DNA from 4 places in the Peribacillus sp. NPDC076916 genome. Region 1 is predicted to be linked to each of the others. Evidence: riboswitches for the same ligand, from Rfam matches in the RefSeq annotation. Region 1 holds a riboswitch; each other region holds the start of a gene.
What was found. Region 1 has a riboswitch for preQ1 ahead of queF (preQ(1) synthase). Riboswitches for the same ligand answer to the same signal wherever they lie in the genome.
Positions count from the first base shown of each region.

Region 1 (3,112 bases):
ATTAATATTCAAAATTATCTGATATTTTCGAGGGTGTGTCAACACTTTTTTTTGACCACCCTATTTCCCGGCATAATAAAAAAAACGGCCTGGCTTGTACTCATGGCTGCCAGGTCGTTTTTGTAAATGAACTATATTCATATTTTAGTCAAGATAATGCCGATTAATGCTGCAAGTACGCCGGCAACTTGATAGTTTTTTAGTTTTTCCTTGAATAAATAACATCCTGCGAAAACGACAACTAAACAGTTCAGGCTGACGACAGGGAAGATGATGCTTGCGATGCCAGTGTTCAACGCAAAGAAATAACATCCATAGCCTATAGTGCTTAAAAGGCCTACCAAGGAACCGATTTTGACTTCCTTTAGCTTGATTTTTTCCTTTTTAAAGGCCAGAGCCGAAAGAAGATAAAGAGTTCCCCCTCCATACATTGATACCAGGATATCAAGGGAATTTAAATGAAGACGTGTTGATGTCGTCATAAGAATGCCTAGCACACCAAAAGATAAAATGGATAATAATGTGTGCATCATCCAAGGGACATATTGATGGTTGCCTTTAGCATTAGGTGTATACTGAATGACTAATGTAGCGAGAAACATGCAGACGATTCCAGTCCACTGCAAAGTAGAAATATGTTCGTGAAAAATTAAAGCTGCACAGAGAATGGGGAATATTGCATTCGCTGCGATTAAAGGAGATGTCAAGCTTGCCGGTCCTTTTTCAAAGGCGCTTGCCATCTGGATATTACCATTAGCGTTCAGTACCCCAATGGCTCCACCAAGCATGATGGACAGCCAGTTAAACTGTAAACCATCCACAGATACTCCATAAGATATGGCCAAAATAAAAGCTGAAAAATAAAAGAAAAATTGGATATGTACTTTTGAGTAACCCTTTCCGCTACTCCATTTAAAAATGCTGTTATTGATTCCAAAACATAAACTCGTGATGAGGGCTGCAAAAATCCACATTGACGTAATCTCTTCCTTCATGTAGGATAAACTTCTTCTACATTTTAAGCTGAATACATGCAGGAATCAAACCAAATTTTAGAAGTATGATTGACAGATTAGATATTTTTTTCTATATTTACTAAGACAATTTTAAAATATTTCCCGATAAACGGGAGAGGTTCATAGCATCACCCTCTTAAAAAAACTATGGCTTTGATATTTTTCGCGAATCAACCATATCTTTGAGGAGATATGGTTTTTGTTATATAGAGGCCTATTTTATGAATCTCCCTGAAACGTGGGATTAGGAGGACTTTCAATGTCTGGAAGAAAAGAAGAAGAGTTAAAAAAAGATATCACACTGCTTGGGAATCAAGGAACAAAATATACATTCGACTATGCGCCTGAAATCCTTGAGTCATTCGATAACAAACATCCGAACCGGGATTATTTCGTCAAATTCAATTGCCCGGAATTCACTAGCTTATGTCCGATAACGGGCCAGCCGGACTTTGCGACCATTTACATCAGCTATATTCCAAGTGTGAAAATGGTGGAAAGCAAATCATTGAAACTTTATTTATTCAGCTTCCGCAATCACGGTGATTTCCATGAAGACTGCATGAACATCATCATGAATGATTTAATCGAATTGATGGATCCTAAATATATTGAAGTCTGGGGCAAGTTTACACCTAGGGGCGGAATTTCCATCGACCCTTACACGAATTATGGGAAACCAGGTACGAAGTATGAGGAAATGGCGGATTACCGCTTGATGAACCATGACTTATATCCTGAAACCGTGGATAATCGCTAAAGAATAGGAGAGACAATGGGCAAATGCCCGTTGTCTTTTTTAGTTTTTTAGCTATTATCGATTAGTGGTCTTGTCGTTTTGTCCTTTTTAAAAATACAATTGTCCTTCAGTAACGGAATTTCCACTTGATTGTTTCGAGAAAAAGCGTAATAATAGGGAGAGTTAATTTTGACAGAATATTTACGAAAATAGGGGTTGTCGAGATGAAAGTTGCAAAGTTTGGTGGAAGTTCACTTGCGTCAGGTGAACAGTTGAGAAAGGTATTCGAAATTGTTGTTTCTGATCCAGAGAGGAAGATTGTAGTCGTTTCGGCTCCAGGGAAACGCAATTCCGATGATATAAAGGTGACGGATTTATTGATTGAAGCTGCGGAACAGCAGCTGCGCGGGGATAACGGAGAGCATTTGATAGAAGATGTCGTATCCCGCTATGCGAGCATTGCTGAAGAACTGGATATATCCGAGAGTGTCGTCACTGGGATCCGCGAAAATTTAATGGCGCTGTTGCATGCAGACCAAACTAACCCGAAGCGCTATTTGGATACTTTGAAGGCCAGTGGCGAGGATAATAATGCAAAGCTGGTCGCAGGTTATTTCCAAAGCCTTGGAGTAGAGGCGCAGTATATAAATCCGAAGAAGGCTGGCTTGATCGTATCGGATGAAGGTGGTTTTACCAAGGTGCTGCCAGAATCTTATGATCGGTTATATGCTCTGCGTGATGAGCCTGGAATCGTAGTATTCCCAGGGTTCTTCGGTTATACGTTAGATGGTGATGTTTTAACCTTCTCAAGAAGCGGTTCCGATATTACGGGTTCGATTCTTGCGAATGGGGTCAAAGCTGATCTGTATGAGAACTTTACGGACGTGGATGCCGTTTATGCGGTGAATCCAAATGTGGTTTCCAACCCAAAGGGAATCCGGGAATTAACTTATCGTGAAATGCGTGAACTTTCTTATGCAGGTTTCTCGGTATTTCATGATGAGGCGCTGATTCCAGCATTCCGAGCGGGAATACCTGTCCATATCCAGAATACGAACAATCCGGCGGCACAAGGTACCCGCATTGTAAGTACACGGGATAATACGAACGGACCGGTTATTGGCATTGCAAGTGATAAAGGATTTTGCAGCATTTACATTAGCAAATATTTGATGAACAGGGAAGTTGGTTTTGGCCGGAAACTGCTGCACATCCTCGAAGATTATGGAGTTTCATATGAACATATTCCATCAGGCATCGATGATGTGACGCTTATTCTAAGACAGGACCAGATGAAGGGTGAAGCCGAGAAGAAAATCATTTCACGAATCAAGAAAGAGCTTCATGCTGATGAAGT
Region 1 covers NZ_JBNNIU010000005.1:251,623-254,734, reverse strand. The annotation lists gene ACQKFG_RS17930 (BA3454 family stress response protein) at 1-45, opposite strand, end outside; gene ACQKFG_RS17925 (EamA family transporter) at 138-995, opposite strand; PreQ1 riboswitch class I at 1,126-1,171, shown strand; gene queF (preQ(1) synthase) at 1,276-1,776, shown strand; gene ACQKFG_RS17915 (aspartate kinase) at 1,980-3,112, shown strand, end outside.

Region 2 (3,112 bases), on a different contig from region 1:
GTATTGGATTCAAGCCAACGGCCATCACCATCCTTGAAATTAACGAAATCCACCATTGAATTGATGAGTGTACGCCGACGTTGCTCCGCTTCTTTTAATTGCTTGAATTCTTCCCTTTTAGCTAAATAAAGATATAAAACCAAGCCTATTGATAAAAGGAAAACAAATCCTTCCGCTCTTTGAAGTTGAATGAAGACCTCTTTGTTTTGGATATTTGTAGTTAAAAAATAGTCGAACACGACTAGTGTAAGAATCCCGGATAGGATATATATTGCTAAGATGGAGCGTTTGGACATGGAGATTCTCCCTGATTTTAAGACATTTCTAAGGTAAAATTACATACACATTTTAACAAACTATCGGAAAAAAATATATGCAGAATCCTAAATAAAAAAACAGGGGCCAAAGTGGTCACCTGTTTTTTCTGAAAAAGGTTTGTTTCTTTTTCTTTTTTGCACGCTTATAGATAATGAAAAATAGTAAGAGGACGAGTGCAAGTGCTGCTAGTGTATATTGGTTCATTTCAACAGATAACAGTCCATATGGAATGAGTGAAAGGAAGAAAAAGTAAATAAGGTTACCAAGTGCCGTCGCTAATAAAAAATCCTTGAAAGTGACGGTGCTGACACCAGCTACCAAGTTAATTAAGCTTGTTGGGATCAAAGGGAAAATCCTGCCTGTAAAAACGTACATGAAGCCATGCTCGACAACAGTTTCTTGCCATTTTTCGCTAATTTTCTGTATGAGAAGCTCCTGAAACCAGTTTCTTGCTGCATAAAAAATGAAACCTGAGGCAACAACGCTTGTAAACCAACTCCATAGATATCCATATATGAATCCGAATATCGTGACATTGATGGTCAGGAGCAAAATTAAGGGGATGATTGTAAAAGAATTTTGTACAAACATCAATACGAATGTCACAATAAATGTAAGCAAAAGGTTTTCCTTCAAAATGCCAATAACAGAATCCAGATCACTTTTCCAAACCAAAGTGAATAACTCTGCATTATAGAAAATAAATATTGCGATTACCAATAGACCGATCATGGTCAGGATTTTTTTCAAAGGGCCACCACCATTCTTACTAGTAGTTTATCATTTTCGAGTTCATTGGTGAAAAAAAGAGCTGCCGCATCATTGCAGACAGCTCTTTCCATTATAGTGGGTTCACGACACGAAGATTCCATTAAAGCCACTTTTCAAACTGAATTCTTTTGTTCATTCCATAAATGATTGGCGCTCCAATCAAGAGGACAACGAATTCACCGACAGCCGTGGTCATCCAGCTTAACCAGAATGGGAAGCCCAGGGCAAGATTCAGCTCAATTGCAATTAAAAACATTGTGAACGTGAAAAAGATAATCGTGGCGATCATCCGTCCTTTAATGCCTTTTATGAACCGAGAAACAAAAATGACAAGCAATAAGGCGAGCAGAGATTGCCCCACCCCGAAAATCAAGTCATATGGCACCATCGGCGAAAAGAGCAGATTCGATATGAAGACTCCGCCGACGATACCGTAGATATACTTTTTATTGAATACAATCAGATGATTCAATATTTCCGGTACACGAAATTGGAACATCTGAAATGATATTGGTTGGAACACCAATGAGACCGCCACATACAAGGCAGCCAATAACCCGCTTATTACGAGTGTACGAACATTCATTTTACTCTCTCCCTAGTTTTTTATCGTGGGATGGTTACGAACCACGTTTAGGCGTTTGCCCGATGTTTAATAGTATCCCATGTAAGCTTGTTTCGTCAATTTGTAAAGAATGGTTTTAATTTATAAGTTTCCAAGCAGGGGAAGTAGCTCAATTGGATTTTGATTTATTGCAATGATGGATGATATTATTTCAATATGTACTTCAAAGGAGTGAATATAGGATGTCGATCGAGAGTGTCAAAAGCCATTTTAAACAATGGGATCGGGAAGGCGATGTAATGGAGTTCGAAACATCGAGTGCTACGGTGATTGAAGCAGCGGAAACCATCGGTGTTATCCCAGCGCGGATTGCTAAGACTCTTTCCTTTAAGGGAGAAGGTGAAAATGCCATTTTGGTTGTTGCCGCAGGGGACGCGAAAGTGGATAATAAGAAATTTCGTCAGACGTTCGGTTTCAAGGCACGTATGCTTTCACCTGAAGAAGTGCTTGCACAGACCGGCCATGCCATCGGAGGAGTTTGCCCGTTTGGTCTGGCAAATGATCTAGCTGTTTTTCTTGATGTATCGATGAAACGCTTTGATACATTGTTCCCGGCTTGCGGCAGTGCGAACTCTGCAATAGAACTTAAACCCGCTGAATTATTTGAATATTCAGGTGCGGAGGATTGGGTGGATGTATGCAAAGGTTGGGAAGAGAAGGGGAATGAGGAAACGGCAGTAGGCAATGCAGTTGATGGCCATTGATGGTTTCAAAAAATCCACATGAATGGTATTGAGTCCACTACGGTGGACTTTATTTTAGTGGCGGCTGCATACATTTTCTATGATTAAAGCGGAAAACGGGCAGAAAGTGTTCCTAAGCGGAGGTTGAAAGATGTTAAATGGAAGCGAAAGAAAAAGCAATAGTAGCTATCTTAGTCTTAAAACTCTTTATGAAGAAAATATAACGGTTAAGAGCATTGCCCAGGAGCTTGAGTTTTGCCATAAAAATGATCTGGCACTGGATATTCAGAAAGCATTGGAAAAAAAGAATTTTGATATATTGGCAGTCCAAGATCAAGGGGAAATCATCGGTTATATCGAAAGGCAAGAACTAGGTGAAGGAACTATTTCCGAATATTTGAGAAACTTTTCGCCAAGGGAAATGGTTTCGGATTCAACCCCTTTGATCCAGCTTCTCCAGATTTTTAAGAATAAAACAAGGGTGTTCGTATTAGAGAATAATTCGATTAAAAAGTTGATTACCCATGCCGACCTTCAAAAGCCTCCGATCAGGATGCTGATATTCGGATACATTACCTTATTGGAAATGAGGATGAGCGATATCATCCAGGATAGATTCGGCGATGGCAGCTGGTATCCAATGATCAGCGAAGACCGTTTAGAAAAGGCAACCGAATTATATAGAAGGAGAATCGATAAAAATGAGGATATCAAT
Region 2 covers NZ_JBNNIU010000014.1:53,050-56,161, reverse strand. The annotation lists gene ACQKFG_RS24360 (PAS domain S-box protein) at 1-296, opposite strand, end outside; gene ACQKFG_RS24355 (TVP38/TMEM64 family protein) at 412-1,068, opposite strand; gene ACQKFG_RS24350 (QueT transporter family protein) at 1,190-1,675, opposite strand; PreQ1 riboswitch class I at 1,682-1,726, opposite strand; gene ACQKFG_RS24345 (YbaK/EbsC family protein) at 1,897-2,418, shown strand; gene ACQKFG_RS24340 (hypothetical protein) at 2,549-3,112, shown strand, end outside.
Region 2: linked by a shared signal. The riboswitch ahead of ACQKFG_RS24350 (QueT transporter family protein) and the one ahead of queF (preQ(1) synthase) in region 1 are both predicted to bind preQ1.

Region 3 (3,112 bases), on a different contig from region 1:
CGAAGGAAAAACCGGAACCCCCAATTCGCTTCAGCTCATCCCATATTTCTCTAGCAGTCATTTGGACGGTATCTTCCTTACCGGTGCCATCCCAAGTAAATGCGGAATCACACCAGGCACATGAATAATCGCATCCGGCCGTCCGAACGAACATGGTTTTTTGACCAATGACCATTCCCTCACCTTGGATGGTCGGTCCGAAGATTTCCATAACCGGGAGTTTACTCACTTTCCATCCACTCCCGTCTGGCTTCGGCATAGCTTGTCGGCGTTTCGTATAGTCGAACAAATTCGACTCTAGCACACTCATATTCTTTTAATGAAAGGGCTTCGGCCATTTTTTCATAAATCCAGACAACCATATTTTCAGCTGTTGTATTCATGAGCGGCAGGGTTTCATTCAAATAACGATGATCCAGGTGGATTTCAATTTCATTTTTCCATATATCCTTGATGTCCCCGAAATCTATCATCAAACCGCGTGAATCCGTATATCCGCTCAATCCGAATATGACCTTATATGTGTGGCCATGCAGGTTCTTGCATTTTCCTTCATAGTCATGCAGATGGTGCGCCGCGTCAAAGGTGAATTCCTTACTCACGAGAACCCTCTTGGTTGTATACTTCAATTGACTGCGCTGAATATCTTCATCTATTTTTTGGAGTTTATCCACTATAGTAAAACCGTACATCATGAAAGCACCTTCCGTCTGCTTACATAGTCATCCAGTCCTTTTTTCCGCAGATTACATGCCGGACAATCTCCACAGCCGTCGGAGATGATTCCGTTATAGCAAGTCAGGGTCTTTTCGCGGACAAAGTCGAAGGCGCCAAGCTGATCCGCAAGCTCCCATGTTTCTTCTTTATTAAGCCACATTAGCGGCGTATCAATCACGAATGACTGGTCCATTGACAAGTTCAAGGTCACATTCAACGATTTAATGAATACATCACGGCAGTCAGGATATCCGCTGAAATCCGTTTCACAGACACCGGTGACAATATGTTTAGCGCCAATCTGACTCGCCAGCACTCCTGCAAACGAAAGGAACAGCAAATTCCTCCCTGGTACGAAAGTCGACGGCAACTCCCCTTCTTCTCCGTCCTCAACTGCAATATCACTTCTCGTCAATGCATTCGGTGCCAGTTGGTTCAACAGCGACATGTCAAGGATATGATGGTTCACGCCCAATTCCTTGGCGATGTTTTGAGCGCATTCGATTTCCAAGCTATGCCGCTGATTATAATCGAACGTCACCGCTTCCACTTCCTCAAATCTCTCCAATGCCCAGAACAGGCACGTCGTACTGTCCTGACCTCCGCTAAACACAACCACTGCCTTTTCTTTCTTCTTCATTTCTATAAAACTCCTTTTTACGGAAAAAAACAGCACCCTAAGAATAGAGCACTGTTTCTCCTTAGTTTTTTTGAGAGGGTAGCTAGAACCTCTTCCGCCTTAACGCGGAATATTATATTTTTCCAAGTCAATAGTAACTTGAAAACGATCATAAATCAAGATGAATATATTTAGTGAATAGTAGAGCTGATGGAAAATTTGGTTATCTTTTCATTGCTTAAATATCCCATTATCCGTCCGATAAAATAGTGTGATTAAAATATCGATAAAGGGGTCCATTAATTTGAAAAGCATTAAAGGAAAGGTATTGGTGGCATTTTCACTCATCATATCTTTATGTGTCATCTTAGGAGCATTCAACATTTACAGCAGCAACAAGTCACTGGTATATTCCCAGGATATCATCGAAAAGGAACTTCCGCTTCTTATCCAAGATGAAAAGCTGCTATATAATCTAGCACAAAGAACCGCATTCGCCCGAGCCTATATTCTATATGGTGACGAGAGTTATAAAGAAAGGTTCCTACAATATACTGAAGACAGCAAGGTCATCCAGGAAGATCTCCTGGCTTCGAGCGACTCTGATAAAGTGAAGGCATTGATCGAGAAAAGCGGGGATTGGAGGTTGATGATTGTCGACCGGGTATTTCCACAATATGAAAAGGGAAATGAAGAACGAGCGAAAGAGATACTCAAAAATGAAGTGGCGCCAATCAGCAATGAAGTAATGGAGGGTTTCAAGGAGCTTGCTTCGGAACGCGAGGAATTGATTGTCGCTTCAGGTGAAACCGTCATCGCAAGCGGGAAATCGGTAAAGGCGACAAGTATCATCATATCCATTGCGGCAGTCCTTATCGGCCTTCTGCTGGCGCTTGTGACTGCCAACCTCATTACCACCCCCCTCCTTAAAATCAGGGACAGGATGAAAATGGTGGCTGACGGAGAGCTGAATCATGAGCCCCTGGAGCAAAAGTCATATGATGAAATGGGCGAATTAACGGTATCCGCCAACCAAATGCAGAAAAACCTCCGTGATACGATCGAAAAAATGCTCGTTGTATCCGAATCCGTTTCCAACCAAAGTGAGAATCTGACTCAATCAGCAAATGAAGTCCAGCAGGGCAGCAAACAAATAGCAACTACCATGCATGAACTTTCGGAAGGTTCGGAATCACAGGCCAACCGGGCAGCTGAAGTAGTTCGCATGATGGATGATTTCACCGGCCGAATCGAGTTGGCCCGCCTAGAAGGAGTGGATGTTGCTAAAAGTTCAACCGAAATCCTTTCCTTGACCAAGGAGGGCACCACTTTAATGCGCAGTTCTATCCAACAGATGCAATGGATTGATGGGATTGTAAAAAATGCCGTAGAGCAAGTGAAAGGGCTCGATTCCCAATCGCAGCAAATTTCGCAGCTTGTACAGGTCATCAAGAATATATCCAATCAAACCAATCTATTGGCACTGAATGCTGCCATAGAAGCTGCTCGTGCCGGTGAACATGGCAAGGGCTTTGCCGTCGTCGCCGATGAAGTGCGGAAACTCGCTGAAGAGGTCACACACTCCGTTGGGGATATCACCAATATTGTCTCCGCCATTCAAACGGATTCAAAAACAGTCGTCCACTCCCTGGAAGATGGTTATGCACAAGTGGATGAAGGCACGAAACAGATCACGCTCACAGGCCAAACCTTTGAAACAATCAATCACTCTGTAGGGAATATGGAAATGAAAATACAGCATATAACAGACGAATT
Region 3 covers NZ_JBNNIU010000003.1:451,567-454,678, reverse strand. The annotation lists gene queE (7-carboxy-7-deazaguanine synthase QueE) at 1-229, opposite strand, end outside; gene queD (6-carboxytetrahydropterin synthase QueD) at 222-692, opposite strand; gene queC (7-cyano-7-deazaguanine synthase QueC) at 692-1,357, opposite strand; PreQ1 riboswitch class I at 1,413-1,455, opposite strand; gene ACQKFG_RS11730 (methyl-accepting chemotaxis protein) at 1,641-3,112, shown strand, end outside.
Region 3: linked by a shared signal. The riboswitch ahead of queC (7-cyano-7-deazaguanine synthase QueC) and the one ahead of queF (preQ(1) synthase) in region 1 are both predicted to bind preQ1.

Region 4 (3,112 bases), on a different contig from region 1:
GAAAATCAATTGGAATACGATTTACATCGGAAAAATAAAGTGCGCCTTATTGATCCTTCCGTTATTGAAGGAACCCAATTATTAAGAGCATCGAGTTTATCAGAGAGAGTCAAGAAAATGGGAATTGAAGCCTATAAAAAAGCTTCGAAGGGCATATATCTAAAAGTGATTTCCGATTGAATGTTATGTTAAACCATATGGAAAATATAAAACTCAAGGATATTCATCCTTGAGTTTTTTCTCGGAAGCATTTAAAGTCTCCTCTCGTATGCTTTCTTTGACCTTGATTAAGGAAAGAAGGTAAGACTTATCAAAAGGAACAACATGCTTAAAAATCTTAAGTACCATTGTGCCTGATCTATCTAATCTGAACCAGCACCCTTTAAAAATTAAAAAATTATGGATGCTCTCAAAGTATTAACACCATTTTCTAAGTAACCCTTTAAACACGTTAATGTATAAACCCAACCTTCCTTTTGTCCTATCATTTTATTTATCAATTCGGGGTCGTCCTCTTTCAAACCTGATTCGTTCACTTCAATAATTGTACTCATTTTATCCGACTCTTTTAGGGTAATTGTAACTATCGTTTCTTGATCATTTCCTCCCCATGCGAACACGATTTTCCTATTTTCCTCTACTTCCAATACATGAATAACCACTTCAGCATCGTATTCGTTATATCTCAATGTAAGCGTCCTGCCTTGTTCCCATCTTTCAGAACTCGATGAGAACCAGAAATTCCCGATTCTTTCTGGGTCCACTATAGCTTCAAACACTTCATTGGTTGGTTTGACTATTGTGAATTTCGTGATTATTTGCGTATCCATCACTATCAACTCTCTTTCTTTGTGTCTTTATAGTTTTCCACTACCACTTAATTATCCCGTTCTACTGTTATCGGCGGCAGGGTCCGTCCCGTTTCAAGCAAGCTCTTCAGGTTACTTAGAATCGCTGGCCATCCATTATTCAAGCCTTCAAAGGTATGATCATCATATACGAAATCCGTCTCCAAAAGCTCTTCATGCCTAAGCGTTAATTTCAAAGTCGAATCATCCATGGGCTGCAGTATAAAAGTGACCCGAGTAGGCTGCTCGCGAGGTGTTTCGTCTCCTGTCATGTTCCAAGTGAACGAGAGCAGGTGCAGCGGCTCAAACTTGAGTACTTTACCATGATCAGTAATACGCCCATCTTCCAGCATATATTTAACGCTTGAGCCTTCTTGCCAGTCAGACTGGACTTGGCATCCAAAATGGTACTTCTTCGTGACTTCACCGCTCGTCAGGGCTTCCCAAAGCTTCTCTGGTGTGGTCGCGATATAAATAGCATGAACAAACGATGGTTTTTTCATCATCTTTTTCCTCCTCGCGTTTATACTTCATATCAAGATCGTAACATTATTCTACCAATCATTTTCGGCTTTTCATATACAGCCGGTCAAGCAGTTTTCTGCGACAAAAGTCGGCAGAGTCATTGCATTGACCATTGTCCGATACAAGCGATATGGAAACTTCTTGATTTCCAATCGCTTTCAAGCTACGATAAATAAGGAAAATGATAATCCGCTCGGGCGGAAGAGGTTCTAGCTACCCTCTCAAAAAAACTAAGGGGAACAGTGCTCTTTCTTAGGGTGCTGTTTTTTCTGTATAAGGAGAATTAAGAAATGTTAAGAATTTTATTGTATTTAGTATCCATCATCACGGCGAATGTGGTTACAGCAGCTTTTGCGCCCTTACAATTTGGCATGTTCATCATTCCAATGGGTACATTGCTCATCGGGGGAACCTTCATCTTTCGAGATCTCGTCCAGAATAAGTTCGGCCGCGCAAAGACCTATATATGTATCGTCATTGCACTTATTTTATCTGCGTGTGTATCATTTTTATTAGGAGATACGTTATTGATTGTATTTGCTTCCGCATTATCGTTCGTGGTCGCAGAAACAGCGGATACGGAAATATATACCCGTTTAAAACTCCCTATGAGTTGGAGAGTGTTTTACAGCGGAATCGTTGGAGGGTTTTTCGATTCGGTGATATTTGTCGTGATTGGCCTAAGTCCATTGGGTGCCAATATATTGCCATGGGAAGCAGTACCCGCTGCGGTCATCGGCCAAATCATCGTTAAAACGATCATTCAGTCAATTGGTGCCGTACTGTTGGGACGAATCAACGTAGAGCTGGAGAAACGTGTAGTCTCCAGTTAAAGCTAGGAGGGATGCACTCGATGGATGGAACCAAAAAAGAAGAAGATAAATGCTATTGCCTCGAGGCCTTTCGTGAAAAATATGGCCCGCATGTTCAAGGGGATTGTATGAAGCTCTCTTGCGCCAATTATCGCAAGCATAAAGGAATAGACAAAAAAAGACCTAATTAGGTCTTTTTTTGTTGCGTGAACGGAGTAACTCACGAGTAAAAGGTGCGAAATCATGAGTGTAGTATGAATTCACGAGTAAAAGTGTGAAACTCACGAGTAAAACAGCAAAATTCACGAGTAAAAGTGCGAAACTCACGAGTAATAGTGCCAAACTCACGAGTAAAAGTGCGAAACTCATGAGAAAAAGTGCGAAACTCACAAGTAAAAGTGCGAAACTCACGAGTAAAAGTGCGAAACTCATGAGTAATAGTGCCAAACTCATGAGAAAAAGTGCGAAACTCATGAGTAAAGGGGGCGAAATCATGAGTGCAGTATGAATTCACGAGTAAAAGGTGCGAAATCATGAGTGCAGTATGAATTCACGAGTAAAAGTGCAAAACTCACGAGTAAAAGTGCCAAACTCACGAGTAAAACAGTAAAATTCACGAGTAAAAGTGCCAAATTCACGAGTAAAAGTGCCAAATTCACGAGTAAAAGTGCCAAATTCACGAGTGAAAGTGCGAAACTCACGAGTAAACGGTGCGAAATCATGAGTGCAGTATGAATTCACGAGTAAAAGTGCGAAATTCACGAGTAAACGGTACGAAAATCATGAATGCGGTATGAATTCACGAGTAAACAGCCCAAATTCGGCAAAAAAAAGCTTCCTGCGCCTCCAAGTAATGGGTGCAGGGAGCTTTTTATTTTGTTTAGAATTGCTCTGCGCTTTTCCGGACTAAATTTTCCAGGAAGTAAA
Region 4 covers NZ_JBNNIU010000003.1:457,632-460,743, forward strand. The annotation lists gene ACQKFG_RS11765 (HD domain-containing protein) at 1-180, shown strand, start outside; gene ACQKFG_RS11770 (SRPBCC family protein) at 390-830, opposite strand; gene ACQKFG_RS11775 (SRPBCC family protein) at 878-1,351, opposite strand; PreQ1 riboswitch class I at 1,571-1,613, shown strand; gene ACQKFG_RS11780 (VUT family protein) at 1,664-2,206, shown strand; gene ACQKFG_RS11785 (hypothetical protein) at 2,227-2,376, shown strand; gene ACQKFG_RS11790 (hypothetical protein) at 2,460-2,693, shown strand; gene ACQKFG_RS11795 (hypothetical protein) at 2,723-2,920, shown strand; gene ACQKFG_RS11800 (PadR family transcriptional regulator) at 3,066-3,112, opposite strand, start outside.
Region 4: linked by a shared signal. The riboswitch ahead of ACQKFG_RS11780 (VUT family protein) and the one ahead of queF (preQ(1) synthase) in region 1 are both predicted to bind preQ1.